DNA from 3 places in the Megasphaera stantonii genome. Region 3 is predicted to be linked to each of the others. Evidence: riboswitches for the same ligand, from Rfam matches in the RefSeq annotation. Region 3 holds a riboswitch; each other region holds the start of a gene.
What was found. A riboswitch is a leader RNA that binds a small molecule or an ion and turns the genes downstream of it on or off. The one in region 3 is predicted to bind ZMP and ZTP.
Positions count from the first base shown of each region.

Region 1 (6,017 bases), 960 kb from region 3:
TGGGAACGGGAAATGCGATGGCTGTGCGCCGGTATAACACGTGCTTTGCCGTGCGTACGGCTGAGGGACAATGGTTTTTAACCGACGCCGGCGGCGGAAACGGCATTTTCCGGCGGTTGGAGGACGGTGGCGTTGCCTATGCGGATTTGCATTATATGTTTGTGACCCACGGCCATACGGACCATATCATGGGCGTCCTCTGGGTCATGCGCAAGATCGCATCGCTGATGAGCTCCGGCGCATATGACGGGCAGTTTCATATTTATTGTCACGACGTAGTGAAGCAGATGCTGCTGTCTATGGCAGAAATGATGTTTAAGAAGAAGGATTTTGCCTGCATTGGCAAGGATATCTGCATTCACGAAGTGGCAGACGGCGACACTGTAACGTTTCTCGGCCTGTCCCTTACGGCCTTCGATATCTGCTCGACCAAGGCCAAGCAATTCGGATACCTGTTGACCTTCCCCGATGGCATGAGGCTGACCTGCTTGGGCGACGAGCCGTATAACGAGCGCTGCCGGCAGTACGCCGAAGGAACGGATTGGCTGCTGGCCGAGGCCTTTTGCTTATACGAGCATAGGGAAGCTTTCCGGCCCTATGAGAAGAACCACAGCACCGTCAAGGACGCGGCGGAAACGGCGGCCGCTCTCGGCGCGGCGCGTTTGGTGCTGTACCATACGGAAGAAAAGACCGGCAGCAGCCGGAAGAGGCTGTACACGGAAGAAGCGAAGGCCTATTACGGTGGTTCCGTGTATGTCCCAGAAGATATGGAGCGGATTGCGCTCAGCCGCTGAAGCGCAGACTGATGGATTATATAAAAGGAGTCGTTCGATGATACAGCTTATACTTTGCGGATTGGTAACGGGCTTGTTATATTTTTGGAATTATAAATACTGCAAACTCAGCGCGGACCCGGCCTATGCGCTGCAAAACCCGATTATGCTGCGCATCAGTTCGATAGCGCGCAGCGTCGGTACGCCGGCGGTTCTGGCCTTTCTCTTTTATACCTTGGCGTGGAGCGCCGTCTATTATCTGGTCAGCTTGTTTGTTGGGATTGTTGCGGCCGGCTTGGCCTATAAAGGCGGCAAGGGAAAAGGCTTTATGCATTTTATGGGGATTATCGCCTGGATTCCCTGGGTGTGCCTCAACGGAATGCTGTTATATTTGATTATGAAATAGTATAGTAAACGGAAAGGTTGTGAAGACAATGGCAGAACGAACCCTTTCCTGCGCCGACTGCGGCGTAGTGAACTGCAACGTCATGAACAAGGAATATCCCGATTTCTGCGTGACGACGCATATGAATCAAGAGGTGAAACGGGAAGCTCTGGCTCTGTATGAGGAAGAAGACAATCGTAAGGTCATGCAAACGGCGGCTGGCGTCGAATGCGACGGTTATTTGAAGTGGTGCCGCGTCCAAGAGACGATTGAATTTGCCAAACGCATGAATTTCCATAAAATCGGCATTGCGACCTGCGTCGGCCTGATACAGGAAACGCGGATGCTGGCAGGGATTCTGCGCAAGCACGGCTTTGAAGTCTTCGGAATGGCCTGCAAGGCCGGTGCCGTTCCCAAGGTAGAGCTGGGAATTGATGAAAAATGCAACGCCGTCGGCGTCAACGCCTGCAATCCCATCCTCCAGGCCAAGATGCTCAATGCCAAGCATACGGATATGAATATCGTCATGGGCTTGTGCGTCGGCCACGACAGCTTATTTTACAAATATTCCGAAGCCCTGACGACGACGCTGGTCGTCAAGGACCGCGTGACGGGCCATAATCCCGTAGCGGCATTGTATACCAGCCAGTCCTATTATAAGACGAAATTATAAGTCGAGCGAGCATATCGCTAAAAGGTTCCGCCCTTGTCGGTTTCCCATTGACACAGGGCGGCTGCGCCTTGTATAATGAAACAGAAGCATGTGACTGACGGAAGTGGAGCTACCACGGGGAGCATGGTTCATTACAGCCGACCGTCTGGGCGAAGGTTCCAGAAGTGTCGGTATTTTTATTTTTGCCAGGAAATTTCTTATTTTCAGGAGGTAATACTAATGAAAGAATTGCAATTGAAATACGGCTGCAATCCGAATCAATCATCGGCAAGAGTATACATGAAAGACGGCAGCGAACTGCCCTTTGAAGTCATGAACGGCCGTCCGGGCTATATCAATCTGCTCGACGCCTTCAACAGCTATCAGCTGGTCAAGGAATTGAAGGAAGCGATAGGCCTTCCCGCCGCGGCGTCCTTTAAGCATGTCAGCCCAGCTGGTGCTGCCGTCGCGACCGACATGAGCGATACGCTGAAAAAAATCTATTATGTAGACGATTTGAAATTATCTCCCCTCGCTTCGGCCTATGCCTGCGCCCGCGGCGCAGACCGCATGAGCTCCTATGGCGATTTTGTCGCCTTGTCGGATATTTGCGACGCTGAAACGGCGACGCTGCTGAAACGGGAAGTATCCGACGGCGTCGTGGCTCCGGGATATACGGACGAAGCCCTGGCTATTCTCAAGACGAAGAAAAAGGGCAACTACTGCGTGCTGAAGATCGACCCCGATTACGTTCCCCAGCCTGTCGAATCGAAGGATGTGTACGGCATTACCTTTGAACAGGAACGCAATAACGCCAAGATTACGGCCGACTTGTTCCAGAACCGCCCGACGAAAAATAAAGACATCCCCGAAGCGGCGCAGCGCGATTTGCTCGTAGCGCTGATTACCCTGAAATATACGCAGTCCAACTCGGTCTGCTACGTCAAGGACGGCATGACCATCGGCGTCGGCGCAGGCCAGCAGTCCCGCGTTCACTGCACGCGCCTGGCCGGCAATAAGGCCGATATCTGGTGGCTTCGCCAGAATCCGAAGGTATTGGCCCTGCCGTTCCGCGATGACGTGCGCCGCCCGGATCGCGACAACGCTATCGACGTCTATATTTCCGATGACTACGAAGACGTACTGGCCGACGGTGTATGGCAGAATCTGTTTACTCAGAAGCCGGAACCCCTTACGAGAGAAGAAAAGAAAGCCTGGATCGGTCAGCTCCACGGCGTAGCGCTAGGCAGCGACGCTTTCTTCCCCTTTGGTGATAACGTAGAACGGGCCCACCGCAGCGGCGTCGATTACATCGCTCAGGCCGGCGGCTCTATCCGCGACGACAATGTCATCGAAACATGTGACAAATACAATATTGCTATGGCAATGACCGGCTTGCGGTTGTTCCACCACTAAGATATGAAAAGAGCGTCCCCTTAGGGGACGCTTATTTTATAATTTTCTTCTCCTTGACTTAGAGCGTACTTCATGTGATACAATGAAGATGTTTATGAGAATGAGTTTATCGGGAGGTAGGTTATGGAAAAAGCAAAAGTATATTTTACGGATTTTCGCTGTAAAGTAGGTACAAATAATCTGATGAAGCTGCAGAAGCTGTGCAAGAAAGCCGGCATCGAAACAATTGACTTTGAAGGAAAATTTGTTGCCATCAAAATGCATTTCGGCGAATTGGGCTGTCTGGCGTCGATTCGCCCGCAGTACGTCAAAGCCGTCGCCGATTTGGTTAAAGAATTAGGCGGCAAGCCCTTCCTGACGGACTGCAATACCTTGTATCCCGGCAGCCGTAAGCATGCGTTGGAACATTTGGACTGTGCCAACCTGAACGGCTATAATACGATTACGACGGGCTGTCAGATTATCATCGGCGACGGCCTGCGCGGTACGGATGAAGTGGAAATTCCCGTTAAAAACGGCGAATACGTACAGAACGCCAAGATTGGCCGGGCTATTATGGACGCCGACGTATTTATCAGCCTGGCTCACTTTAAAGGCCATGAAATGACCGGCTTCGGCGGCGCCGTTAAAAACATCGGCATGGGCTGCGGCAGCCGCGCCGGTAAGATGGAACAGCATTCGTCGGGCAAGCCGGCTGTCAAGGCCAAGAAGTGCAAGGGCTGCCGCCGCTGCGCATCCGAATGCGGTTCCGATGCGATTACATACGAAGACAACATCGCCCATATTCACGAAGATTTGTGCAAGGGCTGCGGCCGCTGCATCGGCGCCTGCGCCTTCGACGCCATTCACACGGTGCAGTGGGACGCCAGTGAAAAACTGGATTACAAGATGGCCGAATATGCTCAGGCCGTCTGCCAGGACCGCCCGTGCTTCCATATCAACCTGGTCATGGACATTTCGCCGAACTGCGACTGCCATGGTGAAAACGATGCGCCCGTATTGCCGAATATTGGCATGTTCGCTTCCTTCGACCCGGTTGCCCTCGACCAGGCCTGCGTCGACGCCTGCTTAAAGGCCACGCCGCTGCCGAACAGCCAGCTGTCCGATAATCTGGCGAAACCCGATTGGGAATGCCACCACGACCATTTCCTCGACGTTCATCCGGATATCAACTGGGAAGCTACGCTGCGCCATGCTGAAAAAATCGGCCTTGGCGTAAGAGACTACGAATTAATTACGGTAAAATAAGCCGAAGCCTATGCGGAAGGCCCCGCCTGCATTTGTACAGGCGGGGCTTTTCGTTTATAATGGGCGAATTGTCAAGCTAAGTGCAACTTTTTAGAGTAATGTACTTCGTATGGCGTTTTGTATCCTAAACATTTTCGGGGACGGCGATTTAGTTCTGCAAAAACAGCTTGCACATAGGCTTCTGGAACGAGTGTGATGTCCGTCCCTTTCGGGAAATACTCTCGGACTAGGCCATTGGTATTTTCGTTGCTTCCCCGCTGCCAGGGCTGATGCGGCGGCGGGAAATAAAACGGCACGCCGTTCAAGGCCTCCGTGACAGCGGCATGATGGGCGAACTCTTTTCCTCTGTCCGGCGTAAGGCTTTTTACAGGTTGCCCTTGCAGTACCTGAAGCAATACCGTATTGACGGCTTGTGCTGTCTTTTTGGCTGCTTTGCCTCCTACCAGATACCGGCTCTTTCTATCTACCAACGTAACCAGACAGGCTTTTCCTGTCTTTCCTGCTATGGTATCACATTCCCAATGTCCTCGCCGGGAGCGGTTAGCGGCTCCTGCTGGCCGTTCCGAAATATCGTGAGAGATGGGAATAGAACCCCGTCGTTCCTGATATTGCCGGGTATGCCGGGATTTTCCATGATGCCGCAAGCGGCGGACCGCACCGCGGGACCCATGGGAGGACGACGTTTCATCAAACATACCGGCATATATGGCGCGGTAAATCGTTGCATAGCTAAGGAGTGCCTTCTGATGTTCCAGCTGCAAGCGTCCGGCAATTTCTTCTGGGGACCAATGATGCACCAGGAAGAGATTTTTAACCAATGCGAATAGCTCGGCATTCTCTAACCGCTTGTGAGGCTTGCATGCCTTACGGCGGCGGGCATACTGTTGTTGTGCGGTGATGGGCAGATACTTGCCGTTCACTGTATTTCTGCGTAGTTCCCGTGAGATCGTGGATTTATCTCGGCCGAGGGCCGCCGCAATTCGAGAGATAGAATAGGACTGCGCGCGAAAAAAGAGTAGATTTTCTCGTTCAGATAGAGTAAGATGATGATAGTGGCACATAGGTTTCCTCCGAGATATAGATTTTGTTTGGTAGCATTATTATATCAGAAACCTATGTGTCATTTTTTATAGGTGTTGCACTTGTATTGTAAATTCGCCTGAAAAAAACGGCTTTTGAAGAATTTGTATTTATTTTATCAAAACCAATTGATTTTTCCGGGCACTCTCTATATAATGTAGTTATATATTAAAAAATATTATGAAACCATTAATGTAAATTATAAATATATTAAAACGTACGCTGGTAGTTGACGATGCGGCATGTCGCCGACGGCGTATGACGAGAGAGCGAGGAAGTGAAGCGATGAATTGTGTAATTTGCGGGAAAGAATTTACGCCGCGGCGATCTATTCAGAAATACTGCAGCGCCGAATGCCGGCGGTATGCCAACCGTCATGGCGTCAACGATATCCGGGCCGCCGCTCCGGCTACGGCTCCGGTAATTCGTGAATTCCGCTGTCTGAAATGCGGTACCATCGTCA
Region 1 covers NZ_CP029462.1:2,219,194-2,225,210, forward strand. Annotated here, with positions in the region: gene DKB62_RS10515 (MBL fold metallo-hydrolase) at 1-794, shown strand, start outside; gene DKB62_RS10520 (hypothetical protein) at 832-1,179, shown strand; gene DKB62_RS10525 (DUF1847 domain-containing protein) at 1,208-1,831, shown strand; ZMP/ZTP riboswitch at 1,912-1,989, shown strand; gene DKB62_RS10535 (phosphoribosylaminoimidazolecarboxamide formyltransferase) at 2,051-3,226, shown strand; gene DKB62_RS10540 (DUF362 domain-containing protein) at 3,350-4,474, shown strand; gene DKB62_RS10545 (IS30 family transposase) at 4,546-5,535, opposite strand; gene DKB62_RS10550 (hypothetical protein) at 5,840-6,017, shown strand, end outside.
Region 1: another riboswitch for ZMP and ZTP. It lies ahead of DKB62_RS10535 (phosphoribosylaminoimidazolecarboxamide formyltransferase); the one in region 3 lies ahead of DKB62_RS02590 (formate--tetrahydrofolate ligase).

Region 2 (6,017 bases), 920 kb from region 3:
GCCGGCGTAACGGCCGTCAATCTCAAGACCAATGAAATCATCCATATCCGCAGCCTCATCAGCGCTGAAGGCTTGGACTGGCTCCTGACGAACCTCATCAAAAACTACATTAATTTCCCGCCCCTGGGCATGATCATCGTCCTGACCTTCGGCCTGGGCGTGGCGTCGGAAACGGGGCTGCTCCAGACGCTCATCCATCACTCCATGCACAATATCCCGCGGAAGTACGTGACCCTGGCCGTCGTCTTCATCAGCCTCATGAGCCATATCGCCTCTGACGCGGCCATCGTCATTATGCCGCCCTTAGCGGCCATGCTGTTTTATTCCATGGGACGCCATCCCTTAGTCGGCTTCGCCTGTTCCCTGGCCGCCATCTATTCGGGATTTACGGCCAACATCCTCATCGTCACGACGGACGTCCTCTTGTCGGGTATTACGACCCAGGCCATCCGTACTATCGACGCGACGATGACCGTCACGCCGATCGATAACTGGTATTTCATGTCCTTCGCCGTATTCTACCTGACGGCCGTGACGACCTTCATTACGGAAAAATTCGTCGAACCGCGCATGGGCGTATATGACCCGGCCCACGCCCAGGAAAATCTGACTATTCCCGACGTATCGCCGGAGGAAAAAAAGGCCCTGCGCCACACCCTCATCGCCGCCGTCCTGTATTTGGCCGTCGTCTTCCTCATGGCCTTTCCCGACAACGGCCTGCTCCGCAATTCCCAGACCCATTCGCTCCTGGGGTCGCCTCTGCTGCGCGGCGTCATCCCGCTGCTGTGCGGCTTTCTCCTGACCGTCGGCCTGACCTATGGCGTGTCGATCCGTAAAATCAAAAACGCCGACGACATGATACATTGTATGACCAACGCCGTCAAAGGCCTGTCGGGCTTTTTGGTCATGGCCTTTTTCATCGCCCAGTTTATCGCAGCCTTCGCCTGGACCAACATGTCGACGATGATCGCCATGAAGGGGGCCCTGTTCCTGAAAGACGTAGGCATGACCGGCCTGCCGGCCCTCATCTGCTTCATGCTCTTCGGCCAGCTCCTGGGCCTCTTTACATCCAGCGGCTCCGCCGTATGGGCCCTGCTGTCGACAGTCTTCGTCCCCATGTTCATGCTTCTGGGATATCATCCGGCCTTCATACAGGCCGCCTTCCGGGCCGGCGACGGCGCTCTGAATACCGTCGCCTTAGTCAACCCGTTCCTGCCCCTGTTCTTGGAAATCATCCGCCGTTACAAAAAAGACAGCGGCATCGGCACCTATTTATCCCTCATGATGCCCTACGCCATGGCTTTCCTGGTCATGTGGTACGCCTTGTTCATCTTCTGGTATCTCACAGGCTGGCCCGTCGGCCCGGGTATTCCCCAGCGGTTATAAATTGAATCGTTGAATAGACAACAAAAAATCAGGATCTTCCACCATGAAGGAAGACCCTGATTTTTTATTACTGAAATCTATTTGACAGACGCTTTCCTTGCCGACCAATAGGCGTCCTGACCGGCGATGCCGTGGCGCGTCTTGTATTTCAGGACGGCCATAACCAGCAGGGACGTGACGAAGAGGGCCGAGAAGACCTGCAGGGTGAGGGAGTAGCTGTTCGTCGTCTCCTTGATCCACGACAGGAGCAGGGGGCCGGCCACGCCGGCGGCCCCCCAGGCTGTGAGGATGCGGCCGTGGATAGCGCTCAGGGCCTTGGTGCCGAACAGGTCGCTGAGGTAGGCCGGCATACAGGAAAAACCGCCGCCGTAGCAGGTAATGATGAGCAGCACGACGATTTGAAAGCTGAAAGCGTTCGTTTCCGTCGACAGCTTGAAGAAGGCCAGGGCCTCGATGAAGAAAAAGAGGACGTACGTATTAGCCCGGCCGATATAATCCGATACAGTCGCCCAGGCAATGCGGCCGGCGCCGTTCAAAAAGCCGATGAGGCCGACCATGGACGCGGCAGCCATGGGCGACATGCCGACGACTTCCTGGGCCATCGGCGAGGCGACGGCTAAGAGGGCGATGCCGCAGGTGATATTGACGAAAAAGAGCCACCAAATCGTATAGAGCTGCCAGGTCTTCATGGCCTCTTTCAAGGAAAACTGCGGCATGGCATCGGCATAAACCGGGCCGGATGGCTTCGCCAGCTCTGCATCGGGACGGGGTATTTCGTCGTCCTTCGGTGGCGCTAAGTACAGGGACGAAGCTGTCATGACGACGAGATACACTGCGCCCAGGATGAGGAAGTTTGTCGCCAAGCCAAAATTAGCGACGAGAAGCTGCATCGCCGGACCGGCGATCATGCTGGCAAAGCCGAAGCCCATGATGGCCAGGCCCGTGGCAAAGCCGCGGTTGTCAGGAAACCATTTGACCAAAGTCGAGACAGGCGTAATATATCCCGTCCCCAGGCCGATGCCGCCGATGACGCCGTAAAACAGATACAGCATCGGCAGGCTGCGGAACTCCATGGCCGCCGCCGTGCCGAACATAGCCGAAACGAAAAATAAAGTCGACACGAGGCCCGACTTGCGGGGGCCGGCCTTTTGGACGAAGCTGCCCAGGCATCCGGCAGATAAACCTAAAAATAAGATAGCCAGAGAAAAGGTCCACGTCGTCTGCTGCAGCGTAAAGCCCATCGATTCCATAATGGGCTTGGTCAATACGCTCCAAGCGTAGACGCTGCCGATGCAGATATGAATTCCCATGGCGGACAGGGCAATGAGCCAGCGATTTCTTTTCATGATATCGTCTCCTTTGACTTGTCCCACCGGGGCAATAAAAAGCCGGCCGGCTGGACAAAGAATAGATGTACTCTTGCCCAGACGGTCGGCGTGTATGTCACCGTGCAGTCCACGTGGTTATTCCACTTCATTCCGTCAGTCCTGCACTGTATAGGTACGTTGTTATGATATGATTATACGGATTTAGAGCATACCTGTCAAGAATTATGCAGATTTTTTCACAGCTGCCGCAGCCATGTCGGCCGTATCGGCGTCCGTTCCGTAAGCTGTTTCCTGCGCGGCTTGACCCTTAGCCTTGGCGTCTGCCGCAGCCTTGGCCTGCTCCATCTGCTGCCGGCCCAATTCGGTCAGCGTCTGACCTGCCGGGGCCTTGCGGATGATGTAGACGTTTTCCAGGGGCTTCAATACGGAAAAGCCGTATTTCATCAGGGCCTGGGCATCGCCGTAGCGGTCTTCCGAATTCATGATAGCCGCGATGACCGTCCGCCCGTTCTGAGTCGCCGAAACGACGAGGCACGGCCCGCCGGCATTCGTCGTGCCGGTTTTAATGCCGTTTGCTCCGGGGAACCCGCTAGTCAGGAATTCGTTCGTCGAAACGCAATGCTTATAGCTGCCGTCGACGTAGGGCATGTCAAAGGTACTGCGCTTGACGATATCCCGGAAGGCCGGCAGCTTCATGCCGTAAGCCCCAATTTTGGCCAGATCCCGGGCCGTCGAATAGTGATTGGCGTCAGGAAGGCCGTGGGGATTGACGAAATGCGTATGGGTCGCACCGAGAGCCGCCGCCTTCGCGTTCATTTTTGCGACGAAGGCATCTTCCGTCGGCTCAACCGTTTCCGCAATGGCCACGGCGGCATCGCAGCCCGACACGAGCATCATGCCCGTCAGGGCGTTGCGCAGGGTAATCTGGTCGCCCTGCTGCAGGCCGAGGACAGAGGCATCGCTTTCGACGCTCAGGGCCTTATCGGTAATGCGAATCGTCTTATCCATGATGCCTTGTCCGTTTTCCAAGGCGACGATACAGGTCATCATCTTCGTCGTACTGCCGGGATATCCTCTCAGGTCAGGCTGTTTGGCGTACAGCTCGTCGCCCGTATCGGCGTCCATGACGTAGGCGGCCTGAGCCGCTACTGCCGGCGATTCCGGATTTTCGGCGAAGGCTATGGAAGATAGGGCTACGCAGGCAGTCAGCGCAGCTAAGATTGTTTTCTTTAAAGACATGATACATGCCTCCCTTGAGCATAAACTTATAGATGATTACAACGGATTTTTAGCGGCCATTTTCGGCTTGCGCGGGTATTTGGCCGGACATTTCTTCGTCTTTTTGATATACAGGACGGCCCGCTTGTCATCCAGCCCCGGCAAATGGACGGGGCGGACTTCCGCCACCGCGCCGCCGAGGATGGACAGGGCCTTTTGGGCTTCGGCCAGCTCTTCCTCGTACTGGGCGCCTTTTAAGGAGATAAATACGCCCTGGCGAGCTGTATAGGGAAGGGCCCATTCGGCCAATATCTGCAGGCGGGCTACAGCCCGGCTGGTCACGATATCGAAGCGTTCCCTGTATTCCTCTTTGTGGGCCATTTCCTCGGCCCGGCCGTGCAGGAAGGAAGCCGTCAGGCCCAGCTCCGCCGTCACGCCCTGTAAAAACGTCAGCCGCTTCTGCAGGGAATCGAAAAAGGTCACCTTCAAATCGGGCCGGTAGATGAGCAGGGGCAGGCCGGGAAATCCGGCTCCCGTGCCGAGATCCAGGACGGAGGCCCCTTCGGGAAACCACGCCGCGTCGTAGCACGACAGGCTGTCTATCATGTGTTTTACGGCTACGTCGGCTGGCTCCGTAAGGGCCGTCAGGTTCATGACCTTATTCGTCTCGACCAGGCGCTCTGCAAACAAACAGAATCGGTCGATTTGCTCCGTCGTCAAAACCAGGCCGAAGTCCTTCGCCGCCGCGATGAGTTCATCTCTAAACATGTTTTTCCTCCCGCTGGCGCTGTTCTAACACGATGAGCAGGGCCGTAATATCCGCCGGCGATACGCCGGAAATGCGGCTGGCCTGCCCTAAGGAACGGGGCCGTATAGCGTCCAGCTTCTGCCGCGCTTCGCCCGACAGGGTATCGATGTCGGCGTATACGATATCTTCCGGCATCAGCTTCTGTTCCAGGCGGTTCATCTTTTCCACCTGTTCCAGCTGGCGGTTGATATAGCCTTCGTACTTGACCATGATTTCGATTTCCTCGCACACGTCGTCGGCCAGCTGCGGCAGGGGAAATACCTGGCTCAGCGTATGATAGGTCACTTCGTTGCGCCGCAGCAAATCGTAAGCCTTGAGGCCGGTGCGGACGGGAGCCGTGCCGATAGAAGCCAGCTTTTCCTGATTTTCCTTTGTCGGCGTGACGGGCAGGGCCTTCAGCGCCTCCAGTCCCGCTTCGACGGCTTCTTTCTTCTCTATAAAGGCGTCGTACCGTTCCTGCGTGACCAGGCCGATGTCGTAGCCCTTCTGGGTCAGGCGCAGGTCGGCGTTGTCCTGCCGCAGGATGAGTCGGTATTCCGAGCGGCTGGTCATCATGCGGTACGGTTCTTCCGTTCCCTTGGTGACCAAATCGTCGATGAGGACGCCGATGTAGGCTTCCGAGCGGGTGAGGATAAAAGGCTCCTTGCCCTGCACCTTACGGGCCGCGTTGATGCCGGCCATAAGGCCCTGGGCCGCCGCTTCCTCGTAGCCGCTGGTGCCGTTGGACTGGCCTGCCGAAAAGAGGCCGCTGATGGCCTTCGTTTCCAGTGACGGCGTCAGCTGCGTCGGGTCCAGGCAGTCGTATTCGATAGCGTAGCCGGGGCGCATGATCCGCACGTCTTCCAGGCCGGGAATCGTCCGCAGGAAGGCGTACTGCACGTCGACGGGAAGGCTGGTGCTCATCCCTTGGACGTACATTTCTTCAGTCATTTCGCCTTCGGGCTCAACGAAGAGCTGATGGCGCTTCTTATCGGCAAAGCGGACGATTTTCGATTCGATAGACGGGCAGTAGCGCGGGCCAACGCCCTGGATGACGCCGTTGCACATGGGCGCCCTGTCGAGGTTTTCCCGAATGATGCGGTGCGTTTCCTCGTTCGTAAAGGTCAGCCAGCAGCATTCCTTGTTGCGGTTCTTCCGTTCCGACAAAAAGGAAAAGGCGTGGCCCTGCTCGTCGCCTTCCTGCTTCTGCATTTCTTCCGTCCGCAAGGTGCGGCGGTCGACGCGGGCCGGCGTGCCCGTCTTAAAGCGCATAAGCTTGATGCCCGCTGCCAGCAGGG
Region 2 covers NZ_CP029462.1:1,448,237-1,454,253, reverse strand. Annotated here, with positions in the region: gene DKB62_RS06785 (AbgT family transporter) at 1-1,386, shown strand, start outside; gene DKB62_RS06780 (L-lactate MFS transporter) at 1,464-2,732, opposite strand; ZMP/ZTP riboswitch at 2,801-2,885, opposite strand; gene DKB62_RS06775 (D-alanyl-D-alanine carboxypeptidase family protein) at 2,937-3,953, opposite strand; gene rsmG (16S rRNA (guanine(527)-N(7))-methyltransferase RsmG) at 3,990-4,700, opposite strand; gene mnmG (tRNA uridine-5-carboxymethylaminomethyl(34) synthesis enzyme MnmG) at 4,693-6,017, opposite strand, start outside.
Region 2: another riboswitch for ZMP and ZTP. It lies ahead of DKB62_RS06780 (L-lactate MFS transporter); the one in region 3 lies ahead of DKB62_RS02590 (formate--tetrahydrofolate ligase).

Region 3 (6,017 bases):
GTCAGCGAAGCGGACAATGGCAAAGAAGTAATTCTGTGCGGTTGGGTGGAACGCCGCCGCGATCACGGCGGATTGATTTTCATCGACCTCCGCGACCGTACGGGTATCGTACAGGTCGTAGCCTCGCCGGATTACGAAGAAGTTTCCTTTAAAAAGGCCGAACAGGTCCGTACGGAATACGTTCTGGCTGTCCGCGGCGTCGTGCGCATGCGCGATACGGATACGGTAAACCCGAAGATGAAGACCGGCACGATTGAAATCCGCTGCGAAGAGCTGCGTATTCTCAACTCGTCCAAGACGCCGCCGTTCTACATTGAAGATAACATCGACGTCGACGAAAAGATCCGCTTGAAATACCGGTATCTCGACCTGCGCCGTCCGGAAATGCAGAACAACCTCATCATGCGCCATAAAGTAAAACACGCTATGCGCACGTTCCTGAACGAACACGGCTTCATCGATATCGAAACGCCGGAGCTGTGCAAGAGCACGCCTGAAGGCGCCCGCGACTACCTTGTACCGAGCCGCGTCAACGAAGGCAAGTTCTATGCATTGCCCCAGTCTCCGCAGATTTTCAAACAGCTGCTCATGATTTCCGGCATGGACCGCTACTATCAGATCGCCCGTTGCTTCCGCGATGAAGACCTGCGCGCCGATCGCCAGCCTGAATTCACTCAGCTGGACATGGAAATGTCCTTTATGGATCAGGAAGAAATCTTGACGCTCGTCGAAGAAATGGTTCACTATATCTTCAAGGAAACGCTGGGCCACGACGTAGAACTGCCGATTCACCGCATGACCTGGGACTACGCCATGGAAAACTACGGCTCTGATAAGCCGGACCTGCGCTTCGACATGAAGTTTACCGACATTACGGACCTCGTCCGCGATACGGAATTCAAAGTGTTCCGCTCCGTTGTCGACAACGGCGGCCAGGTCAAGGCCATCAACGTCAAGGGCGACGCCGGCATTCCGCGCCGCGAACTGGACAACCTCGTCGAATACGTATCCCGCTACGGCGCCAAGGGCCTGGCATGGATCTGCTTCATGGAAGACGGCACGCTGAAATCGCAGGTTAAGAAATTCCTCGGCGAAGATACGCTCAAAGCTATCGGCGAAAAGTGCGGCAGCGAAACGGGCGACTTGGTTCTCATGATTGCCGACAAACCGGCCGTCGTCGCAGCAGCTCTCGGCGAACTGCGTAAGGAAATGGCCCGCCGCATGAACATGATCGACGAAAGCAAATTCGCCTTCACCTGGGTTGTCGATTTCCCTATGTTCGAATACAGCGAAGAAGAAAAACGCTACGTCGCCATGCATCATCCGTTCACGGCTATCCGCGACGAAGACCTGGATAAATTGGAAACAGACCCGGCTCACGTCTATGCTAAGGCATACGACCTCGTTCTCAACGGCGTCGAACTGGGTGGCGGCTCCCTCCGTATTTACCAGCCTGATTTGCAGCAGCGCGTATTTAAGGCTATCGGCCTTACGCCGGAAGAAGCAGAACAGAAATTCGGCTTCCTGCTCCGGGCCTTCGAATACGGCGCTCCCCCTCACGGAGGCTTGGCCTTCGGCCTGGACCGCATGATCATGCTCATGCTCAAACGCAAGTCCATCCGCGACGTCATCGCCTTCCCGAAGACGCAGAACGCTATCGACCCCATGAGCGAAGCGCCGTCGGAAGTTACGAAAAAACAACTTCACGAGCTTCACATTCAGGTAGAAGAAGAACTCGTCAAGAAATAAAAGTCGCATTACAGAAAAAGGTATCGGCATGGCCGGTACCTTTTTTATCAGATAGAAAGGAAGTTGAGCAACGTGAAACTGCAATATGTAAAAGCAGATCCCAGCGGCAATACGACACTATTCGTACTGAGCGGCGTCGCGCCGGAACAGCGCAGCTCCTTGGCGGCAAAACTATTGAAAGACAAGGGGATTGATGCCGAGCAGGTCGCGTATTTATCTATGACAGAAGGCCAGCCGCTGCGCGTCGACATGATGGGCGGCGAATTCTGCGGCAATGCATCCCGCTCCGCCGCGGCCTACGCCTTGCAGCTCGCCGGCAGGGATAGCGGCGACTATGCCGTGTCCTGCTCGGGCTGCGAAGGCCTCCTCCAGGCCCAGGCAAAAAAATGTCCCGACGGAGCCTACGACGCGTATATCGAAATGCCCCTGCCCTTGTCTGTCGAAGCAGTTCTCCTCGACGTAGGCGGCATGCCGAGCCGCTTTTTCCGCGTCGAGCTGCCGGGCATCGTTCATTTCGTCCACTTTGCCTCTGAAACGGAAATGGAATACAAGGACATGTTTTGGACGGCATTGCAGGACTATGCGTCGGACGAACAGCTGGATGCATTCGGCCTCATTCTCTTTGACCCGGCCCATCTGCACATGGTCCCGGCCGTATACGTGACGGCGACGGACACGCTGTACTGGGAACAAAGCTGCGGCTCCGGCTCGGCGGCCGTAGCGGCGGCCTTGGCCTGCGTAGGCAAAAAGGACGTATCCTGCACGATTCAGCAGCCCGGCGGGGCGATTGCCATCGCTGCGACCGTAGAAGGCGAAGACAAGGAGCTGCGCAGCATTTTTATCGGCGGCCCCGTATCCTTCGGCGACGTACAGGAAATCGACATATAATCATACTGCTATGGCCTGTAAGCCGGTTCTCTGTGAACCGGCTTCTTTTCGTACTAGCTGACATGGGCCAGGTGATTTCCCCTTTTTTTGATTTTTGTGGAGCCAGGCTGTATCCAGCGGAGAAGGGGCAAATGTCATTGACAGTATACGGAGAATTCTTGTATAATAAGTCCATAATCATGTGACTGACGGAAGTGGAATCAACCACGGGGAGCATGATTGACGCGAAGCCGACCGTCTGGGCAACATTTCCAGAAGTGTCGGTATTTTTTTATGCTACGAACAGGAGTGACGCAAATCATGGCACAGGTATTAAGCGATATTGAAATTGCACAGCAGACCGCGCTGGAACCGATCGTAAAGATTGCGGAAAAAGTCGGATTAACTGACGATGATTTGGAATTATACGGTAAATATAAGGCAAAGATTTCCTTTGACGCTATCAAGCGCCTTTCGAAAAACGAAGACGGCAAGCTTGTCCTCGTCACGGCTATTACGCCGACGCCGGCCGGCGAAGGCAAGACGCTGACGACGATCGGCCTCGCCCAGGCGCTGAACTACATGGGGCATAAGGCCGTCGTCGCCCTTCGCGAACCTTCCCTTGGCCCCGTATTCGGCATTAAGGGCGGCGCTGCCGGCGGCGGCTACTCGCAGGTACTGCCGATGGAAGATATTAATCTCCATTTTACAGGCGACATGCACGCTATTACGGCGGCCAACAATCTTCTGGCCGCTGCCATCGACAACCACGTTCATCAGGGCAACGCCCTGCGCATCGACGTGCGCCGCGTCATCTGGAAGCGCGTCATGGACATGAACGACCGGGCCCTGCGCAACATCGTCGTCGGCATGGGCGGCAAGGTCTGCGGATTCCCGCGGGAAGACCACTTCATGATTACCGTTGCCTCGGAAATCATGGCGGCCCTGTGCCTGGCCAGCGACCTCATGGACTTGAAGAAGCGCATGGGTGACATCACCGTAGCTTATGACTTGGACGGCAACCTCGTGACGGCCCGCCAGCTCGGCGTCGAAGGCGCAATGGCTATCCTCATGAAGGACGCCATCAAGCCGAACCTCGTCCAGACGATCGAGCACACGCCGGCCCTCGTACACGGCGGCCCCTTCGCCAACATCGCTCATGGCTGCAACTCCGTCGTAGCTACGAAGCTGGCCCTCAAGATGGGCGATATCGCCGTTACGGAAGCTGGTTTCGGCGCAGACCTCGGCGCGGAAAAATTCATGGACATTAAGTGCCGGTTCGCCGGCATTAAACCGAATGCTGTCGTCGTCGTCGCAACAGCCCGGGCTCTTAAAATGCACGGCGGCGTAGACAAGAAGAACTTGCAGGAAGAAAATATCGAAGCCTTGAAGAAGGGCTTTGCCAATTTGGCTAAGCACGTGGAAAATATGCGTACCTACGACGTTCCCGTCGTCGTCGGCATCAATAAATTTGCTACCGATACGGATGCGGAAATCGCGACGCTCCGCCAGCTCTGCGCCGATTACGGCGTCGACGCAGCCCTCAATAACTGCTGGGCCGAAGGCGGCAAGGGCGGCGTAGAATTGGGAGAAAAGGTACTGCAGCTCATCGCCCAGCCGCAGACGCCGTACAAGCCGCTGTACGACGTAAACGACACCATCGCCCAGAAGATGGAAACGATCGTCAAAAAGATTTACGGCGGCGCAGGCGTCGTCTTTGAAAGCAAAGCGCAGAAACAGGTGGCCGAGCTGGAAAAATTCGGCCTCGACAAGATGCCTCTCTGCGTAGCGAAGACGCAGTATTCCTTGTCCGACGATCCGTCTCTCCTCGGCGCGCCGAAGGACTTCACCGTTACCGTCAAGGACGTGCGCGTCTGCACCGGTGCAGGCTTTATCGTCTGCCAGACCGGCGACATTATGACGATGCCGGGCTTGCCGAAGGTTCCTGCTGCTAATAGAATGGATATCGATGAAAATGGCGTTATCACAGGATTGTTCTAAGCCCGATTTCAGCCGCTTCCAGTCCATGCCCCTCGACGCCCTGCTGGAAGCGACGGCTTCTAAGGAGCCTGTTCCCGGCGGCGGCGGCATCGCGGCCATGACGGCGGCCTCGGCGGCGGCCCTCGTCGAGATGGTGGCAAACCTGACCCTCGGTAAAAAAGGGTATGAAGACGTGGCCAAGCTGATGGAATCCATTAAGGAACAGGCCCGAGACCTGCGCATACGCTATCTGGCCGGTATTGCCGAGGACGCGGCGGCTTTTGACGGCGTAATCCGGGCCGTGCGGCTCCCTAAGGATACGCCCAATCGGAAAGACATTGTGCAGCAGGCCTTCAAGGAAGCGGCGGAAATCCCCTTTTCTCTGGGAAAGGATATTTTCGTCCTCGTGCAGCTGGCGGAGCAGACCGTGCGCTACGGCAATAAGTGGGTTATTACGGACGGAGCCATTGCGGCCATGAACGCCCGCTCTGCCATGCGGTCGGCTTTTTACAGCGTCCGCGTCAATTTACAGTCTATTACAGACGAGCAGTACGTGCGGGATATGACCGAGGCCATTCAGCGCATCGAACGCGAAGCGGCCCTGCTGGAACAGCGCGTAGAACGGGAATACGAAAGAAGATAAATATATGAAATACGGCCCTGCCATGAAAGGAGATACTTTCACGACAGGGCCGTTTCTTGTTTATGCAGTTGTTTAGAATTCGTATGTCGTTCCCGGTTCGACGACCTGGACGGGAATATTGTACTTGCTTTCCGTAAGCTGCTTATATTCCTGCGGGTCGGCGTCGATGATCGGCCACGTCTTGTAGTGGACGGGGATGACGAACTTCGGCTGAATCCACAAGGCCGCCAAGGCCGCGTCGTCTATGCCCATGGTAAAGTTGTTGCCGATGGGGAGAATGGCGCAGTCGATCTTGCCGAAGCGGTCGAGGATTTTCATGTCTGAAAACAGACCCGTATCGCCGGCGAAGTAGACGCGCTTGCCGCCGAATTCGACGATGACGCCGCAGGCCATGCCGCCTTCGACGCCCGATCCATGAAAGGCCGGCGTCAGGCGAATCGTGCCGAAGGGAAAAGAGGCACTGCCGCCGACGTGCATCGCGTGAGCCCGGCAGCCTGCAGCGGCCGCTTTGCCCGCTACTTCAGCCGTGCTGACGACTAAGGCGTCGTTTTTCTTGGCGATGGCTTCGACGTCGCCGTAGTGGTCGCCGTGGGCGTGGGTCAAGACGACGTACTGACAGTCAATGTCGGCGGGACAGACGTTTGTCCACGGATTGTCCGTAATAAACGGGTCGAAGAGAATCGTAGTCGTTTCGTCAGACAGCGAAAAGGCTGCATGACCGTAGTACGTGAATTTCATGGGAGGAGCCTCCTTATTTTTCCGGTTCCCGGTGGCTGGT
Region 3 covers NZ_CP029462.1:524,385-530,401, reverse strand. Annotated here, with positions in the region: gene aspS (aspartate--tRNA ligase) at 1-1,749, shown strand, start outside; gene DKB62_RS02595 (histidine racemase CntK family protein) at 1,822-2,637, shown strand; ZMP/ZTP riboswitch at 2,809-2,888, shown strand; gene DKB62_RS02590 (formate--tetrahydrofolate ligase) at 2,938-4,617, shown strand; gene DKB62_RS02585 (cyclodeaminase/cyclohydrolase family protein) at 4,592-5,239, shown strand; gene DKB62_RS02580 (metal-dependent hydrolase) at 5,312-5,977, opposite strand; gene DKB62_RS02575 (hypothetical protein) at 5,991-6,017, opposite strand, start outside.